DNA from 3 places in the Mesobacillus sp. S13 genome. Region 3 is predicted to be linked to each of the others. Evidence: riboswitches for the same ligand, from Rfam matches in the RefSeq annotation. Region 3 holds a riboswitch; each other region holds the start of a gene.
The links. Region 3 has a riboswitch for lysine ahead of LGO15_RS20780 (Na+/H+ antiporter NhaC family protein). Riboswitches for the same ligand answer to the same signal wherever they lie in the genome.
Positions count from the first base shown of each region.

Region 1 (4,923 bases), 1.5 Mb from region 3:
CAATAGATGAAGAGTACTGGCTGTTCATTTTGTTAAACTCAAAGTTCGAGATAATGGCCACTAAAGCCAACAAGGCCAATACTGAAAAAAAACCCGCCAATAACTTGGCACGGACACTGGTTTTCATTTGCGGTTTTGCGAATCTTACCTGTGGTTTTGCGAATCTCTTTTTGAATTTCATTTTCCGCTCTCCTGTCCAGTAATATAAATTACCCCTCTTACCTTCTATTTCGGCTAAGATTCAGAAAATTTTAGGACTTTAGTTATAAAAACTCAAAAAAAAAGAAGGCTCTATGTAAGCCTTCGATACTTGATTTCCCCGCCAATGATGGTCATCTCGATATTCATCGATAAAAGCTCATCCGCATCCTTCATTTCAAATGGATTTTTCGAATAAAGTGTCAAATCAGCTAATTTCCCCCTTGAGATCGTGCCTTTTAACGTCTCTTCGTTTGTTGGATAAGCTCCTAATTCTGTAAATAGACGGAACGCGTCGACCATTGACAGTTTCTGCTCTGGCACGTAGCCATCGTGAATTTCGCCTGGCTTTTTCCGGGTGACAGCAGCATGGATTCCGAGAATAGGATCGACTGGCTCAACCGGAGAATCAGAACCCCCGGCACAAATGACGCCTGCATCCATCAAAGTTTTCCAGGCGTATGAAAGCTTGATCCGCTCTGCACCAAGGCGCTCCTGAACCCAAGGAAAGTCACTCGCAATGAAGCGCGGCTGAATATCGGCAATCCGGCTTGGTGATTTCAGGCGAGGAATCAATTCCTCCCGCAGAACTTGGGCATGTATCAGCCTGTCACGATAAGCTGCAGCCGGGAACTGGTCCAGCACATCAAGGACATTTTCTAGCGCCTGGTCACCAATTGTATGGACCGCAATCGGCATGTCCAGTTCGCGTGCCCCTTTCACGATTTCATAGAGCTGCTCCTGGTCATACATCGCATCACCATAGTGACCCGGCGCATCGCTATAAGGCTCCGACAACAAAGCTGTCCTTCGTCCAAACGCCCCGTCGGCAAAAATTTTCACCGCACCGATTTGCAGCGTGTCATTGCCATAGCCCGTGTACATTCCCGCTTCTTTTAAGTTTGGTAAAAATTCATGGTTTATCAGGAGATTACTTCGTAAGCCAAGCTGCTCTCCATTTAATAGCTCATTGAATAGATCCCATGTTTTTTCCAACCCGCCAAGATAGAGCGGGTCATTCGTATGCACGCTGGTCAGCCCTTTGCTCATCGCAAAATTCATCGTCTGGCGCATCGCTTTTTTCCAGTCATCGTATGAACGCTCAGGAATGTAGGCCCTGACCAGATTCGCCGCTGACTCAAGGAACAGGCCAGTCGGCTGTTTCGTGATTTCATCGAGTAAGATTGTTCCGCCCTCCGGCACTGTGATCGCCGGATGATAGCCGCTCACTTCCAAAGCTTTACTGTTGACCAAGGTCGCATGCAAGCAAGTCCTTGTTAAAAATAACGGGTTGGCTGGCGCCACATAATCCAGCTCAGCCATCGTCGGAATTCCTCCATCGGTAAAAAGATTCTCATCCCAGCTTGAGCCGACAATCCATTCACCAGGCTCAAGCTGACTAGCTTTTGCCTTAATTTTTGCCAGCATCTCATGCCTTGACGTGACGCCCACAAAATCAAGGTTGATGAAGCTATCCGCCATGATGGACAGGTGAAGGTGGCTGTCGATGAGGCCTGGCGTGGCCGTTTTCCCTTCTAGGTCAATGATTTGTGCCTGGCTTCCCCAGTGCAGCACCATGTCCTCGGTAGTTCCCATATCAATAAAACGGCCATTTTCGATGACCACTGCTTGTACAATTGGATTGCGTGAATTAAATGTATAGATGATTCCATTTTTGTAGATGGTTCTCAAGAAGATTCTCCCCTTTGGATAAAATGTGAATGCCTGGGGAGTGCATAAGGAGTTTGATAGAAGGGGGATAGTTGGTAAGCTCTGGCATGCAAAAAAGCAATGGCAGAAAATAACCTACCATTGCTTTTACAATATACGTTATCCTCCATTTCGATCAGTAGTTCTCCATGCACAAAACCCCGCATGACAGTCTGCTCCTTGTTCAGAAAGCAGCCCAGCAATAATCAGTCTGACCCTGATCACGCTTCGGCAAACAACCCTTTCAGCCACCATCAACGATTGTCGATCTCCGATGGACTACTCTTGTTATTCGCTCCTCTACCTCACCGATCTGATAAGATCATATGAAATTAGGTTAATAGTATCATAAATGTCCAAGAATGTTCACTGATTTTTGCTTGACATTCTTTTACAATGAAAAAGAAAGGAAGTGGAATATGATAGTAAAAGAACGAACCAAACCAGAAGAACTAGTATTGTTGCATGCTCTGAAGCCTAGAATGGAATTAGAAGAGAAAGATGCGCAAAACCTATGGACACTGGAAAAAGGATATGAAGGTGAAGTCCAATTCGACCAATGGTTTACGGGATACCAAGTTGAAAGTTTAATTCTCAACGACCTGTTACTAGAAGTGAATGGCACCCTTTTTCAAATCGATTCGTTTGTGATCACACAGGACCGGTTGCATCTTTTTGAAGTGAAGAATCTTGAAGGGGACTATTATCTGGATGGAGACAAATTCAAGACTGTCGCCGGCAAAGAAACCAAAAACCCCCTCCACCAACTAAGCCGCGCCGAATCACTGCTAAAACAACTGCTAAAGGAACTTGGCTTTTACATTCCTCTTGAACCTCACCTCGTGTTCATTAACCCAGAATTCGCCCTTCTGCAAGCACCATTGAAATCACACATTATTCTACCCAACCAACTCAACCGCTTTATGGATAAAATGAACAGAACCTCTTCCAAGCTGAATAACAAACATACCAAATTGGCCGAAGCTCTATTGTCTTTGCATATAACGAAATCACCGTATTCAAGAGTGCCGAGTTATGATTTTGGAATGTTGAGGAAAGGCGTTATTTGTGGAGGTTGCGGGGGGTTTTTGGAGAGTTTCAGGCAAAAAAGAGCTGTATGTAGTTATTGTGGCACAGGAGACTCAATTGAATCTCTTATTTTGCAAGCGTTAAAAAGTTTTCTAATACTATTTCCAGGTCAAAAAGTAACCACAACCGCTATTTACGATTGGTGCAATGGAAATTTGCCAAAAAAATCAATAAGACGAGTATTAAAAGACAATTTATCAGCCAGTGGAGAATGTAAGTCTACTTATTACGAGTAAAATATTCTGCAAGACTTGGGCCTAGATCGTGATTTCTTCCATCTAGGCTTTTTTATGTGCTCAGTTGTTCTCCTTCTACCCATAACGGGGAACATATCTCCTCTTTATGTTACCGGTTTTTCCTCTCCCTCCCATAACGGGGAACATATTACCTCTTTATGAGCCCAGTTTTCGCTCTCCTCCCATAACCGGGCACATATCTCTTCTTTATGTTACCGGTTTTCGCTCTCTCTCCCATAACGGGGAACATATCTCCTCTTTATGTTACCGGTTTTCGCTCTCCCTCCCATAACCGGGCACATATCATGATCTTCCTTAACTTCCTTACCCCTTCCTCGAATAACAACAAAAAAATTTGCCAAAATAATCATAATAGAAAACGCTTGCAATTTTTCATATTCGTTTTATAATACTTGTATACAAGTATACTTGATTAACCAGGAAGGTGAGGAAATGACGGAAAATAGTAATTTTCTTTATCCGCAAAAATGGCTTTCTAAGGCTTCAACGGGTGACCGGGTTGCGAGTGAGCTCCGGATGCAAATTATTTCGGGCTTGATTGAAAGCGGTGCCATCCTTTCGGAGAACAAACTAGCTGCTGATTTTAACGTAAGCCGTTCGCCGATCCGTGAAGCGCTTAAAATTCTTTCAGCTGAAAACCTGATCCGCCTGGAAAGAATGGGTGCCGTGGTCATTGGCCTTACAGAAAAAGATATTGAAGAGATTTATGATGTCCGCTTATTGATTGAGTCATTCGTTTTTGAACGACTTATCAAAATAGATACAACCAACCTAGTAGTTGAATTGAGCAAAATTCTCGAGATGATGAAGATTGCCATCAAGTACAAGGATGCCGACGAGTTCAGCCTCCAGGATGTTCTTTTTCACGAAACGATCATCCGGGCCATCAACCACTCTTACATCCGAATGATCTGGGATAACACGAAGCCCGTCATGGAAGCTTTCATTCTTTTATCGATGCGAGCAAGGGTTGAAGAAAAGTACGAAGACTTCGATCGCATCCTCGAGAATCACGAGCTTTATATTGAAGCCATCAAAACGAAGAATCGCGACCTGATGATTAAATCCTTACACCAAAATTTTGATGATGTTCAAGGTAAAGTAGATGACCTTTGGATATCGCAGCAAACGCTTTCCAAGGGAGTGGAGAAAAGTGACTGAATATATGCTAGGGGTCGACATCGGTACGACGAGTACCAAGGCTGTCCTTTTCAGCGAAAAAGGCGAAGTCATCCAGCAGGAGAACATTGGCTACCCGCTCCATACGCCGGATATATCAACAGCCGAGCAAGATCCTGAAGAAATTTATATGGCGGTCCTGACTGCCATTACGAAAATCATGAAACACAATCAGCAAAAAAAGCTGGCGTTTATTTCCTTCAGCAGCGCGATGCACAGCGTCATTGCCATTGATGAAAATGATGAGCCGCTTACACCCTGTATCACCTGGGCCGATAACCGCAGTGAAGCATGGGCGCATAAGATCAAAACAGAACTCAACGGACATGAGATTTACAAGCGCACCGGAACGCCGATCCATCCGATGTCACCATTAAGCAAAATTGCATGGATTGTGAATGAGCGTCCTGAAATTGCCGCTAAAGCGAAGAAATACATCGGCATCAAGGAATTTATTTTTAAAAAGTTCTTTGACCAGTATGTGGTGGAC
Region 1 is NZ_CP084622.1:726,063-730,985, reverse strand. It holds gene LGO15_RS03775 (methyl-accepting chemotaxis protein) at 1-181, opposite strand, end outside; gene LGO15_RS03770 (amidohydrolase) at 292-1,890, opposite strand; lysine riboswitch at 2,041-2,219, opposite strand; gene LGO15_RS03765 (nuclease-related domain-containing protein) at 2,328-3,233, shown strand; gene LGO15_RS03760 (GntR family transcriptional regulator) at 3,687-4,415, shown strand; gene gntK (gluconokinase) at 4,408-4,923, shown strand, end outside.
Region 1: it holds a riboswitch for lysine, as region 3 does, so the genes downstream of both, LGO15_RS03770 (amidohydrolase) here and LGO15_RS20780 (Na+/H+ antiporter NhaC family protein) in region 3, are expected to answer to the same signal.

Region 2 (4,923 bases), 530 kb from region 3:
CTCTTCCCAGGGTTATGACCTTGGCGGAAATCTCGAGAAGGTAGAGACCTTTACATCAGATGAAATTTTCGACCCAATCTATCATGAGATTATTTTATATAAATGGACACCGTAACAGGAGGTGAACGGCATGAATGACCAAATTAGGAATAAGCTTGCGCTTCTCCCTGCTCAGCCAGGTTGTTATTTGATGAAGGACAGGCAGGGGACCATCATTTACGTGGGGAAAGCCAAAGTATTGAAGAACAGGGTGCGCTCTTATTTTACAGGATCGCATGACGGTAAAACACTTCGACTTGTCAATGAAATCGAGGATTTTGAATATATCGTCACGTCTTCCGATATGGAAGCTTTGCTGCTGGAGATCAATCTAATCAAAAAGCATGACCCGAAATACAATATCATGCTTAAAGATGATAAATCATATCCGTTCATCAAGCTGACTGCTGAAAGGCATCCGAAGCTGATCATTACCAGGAAAGTCAAGAAGGATAGCGGCAAATATTTTGGGCCATATCCGAATGTCCAGGCGGCAAATGAGACGAAAAAGCTGCTGGATAGGATTTATCCGCTCCGGAAATGCTCGACGCTGCCCGACCGAGTCTGCCTCTATTATCATATGGGGCAATGTCTTGCGCCTTGCGTCAAGGACGTCAGCAAGGATGAGTATAAGCAGATCACGGATGAAATCACGAAGTTCCTGAATGGCGGCTACAAGGATATCAAGGAAGATTTGAGTGCTAAAATGGCTGCCGCCGCTGAAGAGTTGGATTTTGAACGAGCGAAGGAATTTCGCGATAAAATCGCCCATATCGAGGCAACGATGGAAAAGCAAAAGATGACAACGACTGATTTTACGGATCGCGATGTGTTTGGCTATGCTGTTGATAAAGGTTGGATGTGTGTACAGGTCTTCTTCATCCGTCAGGGGAAATTGATTGAGCGAGAAGTTTCCATGTTCCCAATTCACAATGAACCCGAAGAGGATATCCTCACATACCTGGGACAATTTTATTCGAAAAACGAGCATTTCAAACCGAAGGAAGTTTTGGTCCCGGAGGGCGTGGATCTTGAACTGGCAGAAGGGCTGCTTGAAGTAAAGGTCCTGAAACCACAGCGCGGAAAGAAGAAGGAGCTTGTCCACCTGGCATCCAAGAATGCAGGGATTGCCCTGAAAGAAAAGTTCTCGTTAATCGAGCGCGATGAGGAGCGTACCATCAAGGCTGTTGAAAATCTTGGCCAACAAATGGGCATTTACACTCCTCACCGAATCGAGTCTTTTGATAACTCCAATATCCAGGGAACCGATCCGGTATCAGCGATGATTGTTTTTATCGACGGCAAGCCGGAAAAAAGGGAGTACCGCAAATACAAGATTAAATCGGTCAAGGGCCCGGATGACTATGAATCAATGAGAGAAGTCGTAAGGCGCCGGTATACCCGTGTCTTGAGAGAGGGGTTGCCCCTCCCGGATTTGATTATCATCGATGGCGGTAAAGGACATATCGAGTCCGCACGGGATGTACTAGAAAATGAGCTGGGACTTGATATTCCAATCGCTGGGCTGGCCAAGGATGATAAGCACAGGACCTCCCAGCTGCTCTATGGAAATCCGCTGCAGGTGATCGAACTGCCCCGTAACAGCCAGGAATTTTACCTGCTGCAGAGAATCCAGGATGAGGTCCACCGGTTCGCGATTACCTTCCACCGCCAGCTAAGAGGCAAAAGTGCTTTTCAGTCCTTGCTCGATGATATTCCAGGCATAGGCGAAAAGCGCAAAAAAGCCCTGTTGAAGCATTTCGGTTCGGTGAAAAAAATGAGGGAAGCCTCTGTGGAAGAATTGAACGCTGCCGGTCTGCCGGCAAATGTTGCAGAGGAACTCTTTCAGAAATTGCAGGATTAATGTAGCATTCTATTTTTAGGTGTGCTATAATGATAAAAATTTCATATAGCTATCACTTTAGAGCATTAAAGTGAAGATAGAGGTGCGAGCTTCAAGAGTAAAAGTCTGGAGAATTTTAGGATTCAGAGATGGGCTTTGAAAGGGGATGTTCGCCGAAGTGAGAAAATGCCTATCCATTTTCACGCTGGTCCTTCGTTGAACAAACGCTGGATTGTCAAGATTGCCATCTTGGAGTGCTATCTCATGTTGCAGCGTATATACACGTTTATCAAGCAATGGGAGCCACTTCCATTGCTTTTTCTGTTTTTAAGGGCTAATTTTTGACAGAATTACATATGCGGCGGAGTCATGGAAACTCTATTAAAGGCAAAATACAGAATGAAGAGGCAGGGGAAACCTATGGGATTGATTGTACAGAAATTCGGTGGAACATCGGTCGGCAATGTAGAAAGAATCAGGAATGCGGCAAGCAGGACAGCAGAAGAATTGCAGAATGGCAATAATGTGGTTGTAGTCGTATCAGCAATGGGCAAGACGACAGACCATCTTGTCGATATGGCAAATGATATTTCAAGCGCGCCATCGAAAAGAGAGATGGACATGCTGCTGACAACAGGCGAGCAAATTACGATCGCGCTATTTTCAATGGCACTGTCGCAAAATGGCATTGATGCCGTTTCCTATACAGGCTGGCAGGCTGGAATCAAAACAGAAGCTGTCCACGGCAACGCCCGGATTGTCGATATTGATACAGACAGGATTGCCAGGGACTTAGAGACTGGCAAGGTGGTCATTGTCGCCGGATTCCAGGGTGTTACGGATGATGGGCAAATCACGACACTTGGCCGCGGAGGCTCAGATACAACTGCAGTTGCCTTAGCAGCGGCACTGAAAGCTGATAAATGCGATATCTACACAGATGTGACCGGCGTGTTCACGACCGATCCAAGGTATGTGAAAAGTGCGAGGAAGCTGCTGAGCGTTTCCTATGATGAAATGCTAGAGTTGGCCAATCTAGGGGCAGGCGTGCTCCATCCGCGCGCGGTGGAATTCGCGAAAAACTATGGATTGCCACTTGAAGTAAGATCCAGCATGGAAAAAGAAAGAGGCACGATCATCGAGGAGGAGAATGAAATGGAACAGAATCTAATCGTACGTGGAGTAGCGTTTGAAGACCAAATCACGAGAGTATCAGTCCTTGGAGTCAGCACTTCATTAAAAGGACTTTCAACCATATTCACAACACTTGCCCAGAACCACATCAATGTCGACATCATCGTCCAGAGCCGAACAGAAGCAGGATTAGCCAATATCTCGTTCTCCATCAAGAGCAACGACCTTCCAGAAGCACTGGATGTATTGGAACGTAATAAAGAAACATTGAACTACCAGGCCGTTGAATCTGAAACAGGCCTCGCAAAAGTGTCCATCGTCGGTTCAGGCATGGTTTCCAATCCTGGCGTGGCCGCAAAAATGTTTGAAGTCCTCGAAGGAAACGGCATACAGGTGAAAATGGTAAGCACATCCGAAATCAAGGTTTCAACCGTCGTTGATGAAAAACAAATGGTAAACGCAGTTGAATCACTGCACGAAGCATTTGAACTATACTCAGAAGCGGTTAAGACGAATTAAGAGAGTTGCTATAAGAAGCTTTCCTGGTGTTTGAATCGGGAAAGCTTTTTGTACAAGTGCTGGCAGGTAAGTGTCAGCTGGATTAGGAGCCTGGTGATCAGGGAGAACAGGAGGGTTTCACCGATATTTACCAGTGAAAAGGAAAAACGGGAGTTCTTGGTCACAAAAGAATGAATCTTGTGCCCGTGAAAAGAAAAAACGGGTGCTCACGGAAACATAAAAGAGAAATGCGTGCCCGGTTTAAGGTGGATATAGATTAACCGGGCACATGCAAAGGCAACTTCCCTAGTTTCCGGCAAATTCAAAGGGCTAGGAGTCTGAAAAATCAGAGTCGCTCAATTCCCAGTCATAATAAAAGGGTTACTGCGCCTAGATCAACCAAATTCGGGCGCAGTAACCCTTGCTATCATATCATTTTAGGAGACGATGCCGATTCCCTACATCATTCGCCAATCAAATCACCCTTATCCCATTTGATCGTGAACAAGATTTTCGCTGATTTTTTATTGGGGTGTTCGAAGGCTTCGGTTGTAACATTTTTCTGCTGTTCCATTTGCTGGGCAATGAAACCTGCTTCTAGCTGGAATGTAGCGTTAGGATTGTTTTTCAGTCTGGAGGAAATGAGCTCGCTGCTAAGTTCAAGCACCATTTCTCTTCGGGATTCTTCTTTGATGGTCAGTGTGCCCCAGCCGGCATCCTGGAAAAAGCGGATGGTTTCGTCAAGGGTTGATAATGAATATTTTCGGGCGAGGCGTTTTCCGGCCCAATACAGGATTTCAGCTGTGTCTTTGCCAAGCAGTTCCGGCAGTAGGACTTCCTTGATCAATTCATATCCAAACGCAGGGACAGCCAGTGGATCGCTATCGTTTTTTTGCTCAGAAGTAGTTATTTCACTCATGTTCTCCCCTCTTTCTATCACTCTATTATAAACAATTTGCCGCGAAAACATTAAATTAAAAAGTTGTTAAATTTTGCATGGTCTATGAAATTCGATAAACTTTTTCCATATTTATACCATACCCGAAACTGGGATAGTCAAAATTATTGTATCGAGAATTTTTTAATCAGTCGGTTCCTATAGGCAATAGTATTATTTTAATATACTCTTTCATACGTTTAAATAATTAGAAAGAGGGATTTTTACAATATCAATATATTTTAAAAATTTTATTTATATAAGCATTTTTATGTATCCGTTTTCTTGACGCTCTATTATGATGGGAGTAAAATGAACATGTCACATAATTGTAAGAAATGCTTATTTTACGGTGTTGGGTTGAATCAGTCTATTAGGTTAATAGAGATGGGGAGAGAAGCCCGAACATCACGGCCAAATTTCAGGGGGGTATACTTATGGCAGGTAGACAAGAGTTTTATTGGCGGAGGCT
Region 2 is NZ_CP084622.1:3,515,367-3,520,289, reverse strand. It holds gene LGO15_RS18025 (glycosyltransferase family 39 protein) at 1-115, shown strand, start outside; gene uvrC (excinuclease ABC subunit UvrC) at 131-1,903, shown strand; lysine riboswitch at 1,973-2,150, shown strand; gene LGO15_RS18015 (aspartate kinase) at 2,303-3,535, shown strand; gene LGO15_RS18010 (YslB family protein) at 3,978-4,433, opposite strand; gene LGO15_RS18005 (succinate dehydrogenase cytochrome b558 subunit) at 4,889-4,923, shown strand, end outside.
Region 2: it holds a riboswitch for lysine, as region 3 does, so the genes downstream of both, LGO15_RS18015 (aspartate kinase) here and LGO15_RS20780 (Na+/H+ antiporter NhaC family protein) in region 3, are expected to answer to the same signal.

Region 3 (4,923 bases):
TCTTCTCAATGAAAAACTAAAAGGCAGGAAGGTGATTGCCGGCAGGGCGGTTGGCGTAAAAACAATCGAAGAATTGCTTGAAGCCCCGCTGGAATCCGTAACATATGAAGCGGAGAACCTTGGCGCCATAAAAGGCATGATTGGCAAAGAAGCATTGCTGCTCATGAATTAACTAAAGACAGCCTGAATGGCTGTCTTTTTATATAGATAAGATGTATAAATTCTATTTCGAGAATTGTCCAGCTCCAGCGCTTGTCGGGGCTGACCAAGGTGCTTGCGCTTTTCTTAATAATTGTGAATAAATGATGGCAATGGTTAAGAAGAAATGTTGGCATCCGATATAATAACTGAACTGCTTTTTTCCCAACTCAAAAAATGAAAAGGTGTCACCACAGCTATAATTATTGTGATAGAATATAAAGAAAATATTGTCGTTTTATGTAAAATTTTCTTATTTTGTGGCTTGATTCAGCCACCTCAACTAACAGATAAAGTGGGAATTAACATGAGACTCGTAGCCACCACTTCGGTAGAGGAAGGGGCTTTACTCGGAAAAGCCATTCATAATGACAAGGGCCAAGTTCTTTTGAACGTGGGCGCTCGGCTTGAGGGAAAGATCCTTAGACGTCTAGAAGAGTTTGGTATTGACTATATCTATATCAAAGACCCTGACACAGATGATATCATCGTGAAAAATTCCATATCAGATGAATTACGCGTCAATGCAATTATGACAATCGGAGGTACGTTCAAGCAAATTCAACTGGATACAAAGGTTTCGCAGACCTTTGTACTTGAAAAATCAGCAAGGACCTTCAAGAAGCTGATCAGTGATTTGCTTGATGAGCTGCAAAGGAGCAAAGAACTGCTGAACTTGCTGTCCGATGTATTCTTGCATGACCATTATATTTTTTCCCATTCCCTGAATGTCACATTGTATGCTTTGGCAATCGGGATTGAAATGAAGCTGACCCCCAAGGAGCTTGAGCAGCTTGGGCTGGGTGCGATTTTACATGATGTTGGCAAAATGAACGTGCCTGAGGAAATCTTATCGAAGCCAGGCAAGCTGACTGCGGAAGAATTCCAGATCATCAAGGCCCATGCCGAGGACGGATTCCAGATGCTGAGGAATATTCCGACTGTCCCGCTGATTGTCGCTCACTGTGCTTTTCAGCATCATGAACGGTTGAATGGCGGAGGATATCCGCGCGGATTGAAGGAGGACGAAATTCACCTGTTCGGAAAAATACTTGGTGTAGCGGATGTGTTTGATGCCGTCACGTCTAACAGAGTATACCGGCCGGCCATGCTGCCGCATGAAGGCCTGGAAATCCTTTATTCCGGGGCAGGCAGTCTGTTTGATCCAAAAGTGGTCGATGCCTTCCGCAGGGCTGTGGCGATCTATCCGGTCGGTCTGACTGTCATCCTGAGTGATGGGCGGAAGGGAGTAGTGGCCGAGCAGAATCCTGGCTTGAGTGAGCGGCCTGTTGTCCGTATACTCGAGGAAAACGGGCAAAGAGTGGAGCCATATCACCTCGACCTGAAGTCCAGCTTATCACTAATGATTGTCAGTTGCGATACAATCATTAAATACGAGTACGCCAATAGTTATTAATTTTATCTAGTCCATGTAGCAGTACAAAGTTAATTATATTTTTAGGCTAGTTCCCCCCTTTAAAGCATACATATAGCTTTAGAGGGGGGATTTGTTTTGGCAAAATTCGGCCGGCGGCTGCCTCGGAAAGGGCCCTTGCCTTTCAGGTATGTATTCCTGCTGACATTCGTCTTTTTTTCCTTTTCAACAGCAGCAGGACTCTGGATCATAGATAAAGGGCTAGAGCCCACATTGATGAAATATGCAGAATCCCAGACAAGAAAGATTGCCACCCTGGTGATCAATAAGGCCATCAATAAAAAAATCGCCAGCGGGATGGATATTGATAAGGTGATAGAATTCGTCCCTGTCGATGGCGGAACGACCACTGTAGTAAAATTCAATACAGAAATCATCAACAGGGTAAAGGCAGAAACAACTAATATTGTGCAAATGAACCTGAAGGAAGCAGAAAGAGGGAATCTCACCTCACTTGAGATGCTATCAGATGTCGAGCTTGTCACCGATGAAGAAGACAGGGAAGCAGGCATCATCTATTATGTTCCATTGGGCCAGGCAACCAATAATGCACTACTAGGTAATATGGGCCCGAGAGTTCCAGTAAAATTCAATGCAATCGGTGATGTGACAGCCGATGTTGTCTGGGAAACAGAAGAACATGGAATAAACAATACACTGATCAATGTATCGGTTAGAGTAAAAGTGAATGTTCAGATTATCATTCCTTTTGCGACCGAAATCGCTACGGTCCAAGAAAACATTCCGATTGGCAGTTTCTACTACCCAGGAAAAGTTCCGCAGTTTTACAATGGTGGAGGAGATACATCACCAGCCATCCAGCTTCCTGGAGAATAAAAACAGTTGTCAAGTTACCGATATTGTTATATTATAAAACCAATTGAATAATAAACCACATCATTCCGATGGGGTAGAGGCGCAGGATTCAAGAGTAAGCTGTGTGAGGATGACAACGTTGACCACAGCTAAAAGGGAATCTTGCCGAAGCAATAACAAAGTGAGTCACATTTTTTATTGCTGGGGATACTTTGAACAAGAGTATCACTGTCATTATGGAGGTAAATCCATAATGGGGAGCTACAGATCGTGATGGAGACACTAGTTGCTTATTAAGGGCAGCGATAGAATGTTCTCTATCGTTGCCCTTTTTTGTATTTTTTTAAAAGAAAGCAACTAAACTCTTTTCATGTAAAAGTTTCCCCCTGTCAAAAACAAGGAGGAGAAAGAAAGAATGGAAAACACAATTTTTTCATTGTTGCCGCCATTAGTGGCAATCCTGATGGTAGTCATCACCAGACGAGTACTGTTATCATTGGGGACAGGCATCATCGCAGCGGCTTTTTTGCTAGCTGAATTCAATATCGGAGAAACATTTGCTATTATGTGGGACGCAGCCATGGGTATTGTCGTCGCAGATGGAGAACTGAACACATATAGCTTGTACATTATCCTTTTCTTATTATTATTGGGTACGATCACTGCGTTCATTTCCATTTCTGGCGGAAGCCGCGCATTTGGAGAATGGGCGATGAAGCGTGTAAAAACAAGAGTCGGAGCACAGCTTGTTGGTGCATTTTTAGGAGTTATTATTTTCATTGATGATTATTTCAATGCTCTGGCAGTCGGCCAAGTTACACGTCCGATTACGGACCGCCAAAAGGTTTCCCGTGCTAAACTTGCTTATATTATCGATTCAACCTCAGCTCCTATGTGTGTCATTTCCCCGATTTCCAGCTGGGGTGCATACATTATCGCTTTGATCGGTACAATCCTTGCTGCACATGGTGTTAATGAATATAGTGCGTTCTCAGGATTCATGCAAATTGTACCAATGAACTTCTACGCACTTGCAGCATTAGCGATGGTCTTTATTGTAGCTCTACGAAATGTCGAAATTGGACCTATGAAAAAGCATGAAGAACGTGCAATCACAGAAGGGATTGTCGTTCCTCAGGACAAGCCTGTACCGGGGGAACTGAAGGATGACCTGCCTACAAGCACAAAAGGAACAGTTGGAGACCTTGTATGGCCGATTGTTGCTCTTGTCGCTGGAACGGTTGGCATGATGCTTTGGACTGGCGCAAGCGCTGTTGAAGGAGACGTAACCATTTTCGGGATTTTTGAAAACACAGATGTTACTAAGTCTCTTGTAACTGGCGGATTGCTTGGCCTTGCTGTAGCGTTGATTTTCTTTGTTAGACAGGCAGTTGTCTTAAAAGGCGTCAATGCCAATGTTTTTGGAAAAGGACTTGTTGAAGGCATTAAATCAATGCTTCCTGCTATCTATATCCTGGTCTTCGCATGGGTGATTGTTGATCTGATTGGAAGACTTGAAACGGGTAAGTACCTTGCTGGTATTGTTGAAAGCTCTAATATCAATATCGCATTCCTGCCGTTCCTGCTATTCCTTGTAGCTGGAATCATGGCTTTCTCAACAGGTACTTCATGGGGATCATTCGGCATCCTGCTGCCAATTGCAGGGGATATCGCTGCTGCAGCTGATATCACGATCATGCTGCCAGCATTGGCCGCTGTATTGGCGGGCGCGGTATTTGGTGACCACTGCTCACCAATATCCGATACGACGATCCTTTCATCAACCGGCGCTGGCTCACATCACTTAGATCATGTCATGACCCAGCTGCCTTACGCTTTGATTTCCGCTGCGATAGCATCTGTCGGATTCCTGGTCATTGGCTTCACTGGAAGCACGGTGGCTGCACTTGCGGTGGTGGCAATCCTGCTTGTTGCTTTTGCTTTCATCTTCGGAAGTAAAACAACCCAGGAAGAAATGTTAAAAGAAAATCTTGCAGAATAATGTTTAAGGCTGTCTGATTCTCAGACAGTCTTTTTCATATTTTCAAGAAAGTGGGAATAGAATCTTGATTAATAGGGTAGTTGGTATAGTTGGGAAAAATTTTTTAGGAATATTTTTATTATGACGAAAATAATATTTTGACAAGCAATTAAAAACTAGCTATACTATTCCTAGACTAAATAATCTGAAAATATAAAACTTTCTAATTCATCAATATTTTCCAGGTGATTAGAAGGCGAGGGGGATTAAAAATGGAAAATCGTCCACAGTGGGGAACAAGGGCGGGATTTATTCTTGCCGCGGTAGGATCGGCAGTCGGGTTGGGAAATATTTGGCGTTTCCCGGGAGTAGCTTATGAGAATGGCGGGGGAGCATTCTTCTTCCCATACTTATTCGCACTCTTGACAGCAGGTATTCCGATTTTGATTTTGGAATTCACAATTGGTCATAAGTACCGTGGTTCTGCACCATT
Region 3 is NZ_CP084622.1:4,044,701-4,049,623, reverse strand. It holds gene LGO15_RS20795 (YunC family protein) at 1-172, shown strand, start outside; gene LGO15_RS20790 (HD-GYP domain-containing protein) at 506-1,615, shown strand; gene yunB (sporulation protein YunB) at 1,712-2,470, shown strand; lysine riboswitch at 2,537-2,721, shown strand; gene LGO15_RS20780 (Na+/H+ antiporter NhaC family protein) at 2,865-4,451, shown strand; gene LGO15_RS20775 (sodium-dependent transporter) at 4,703-4,923, shown strand, end outside.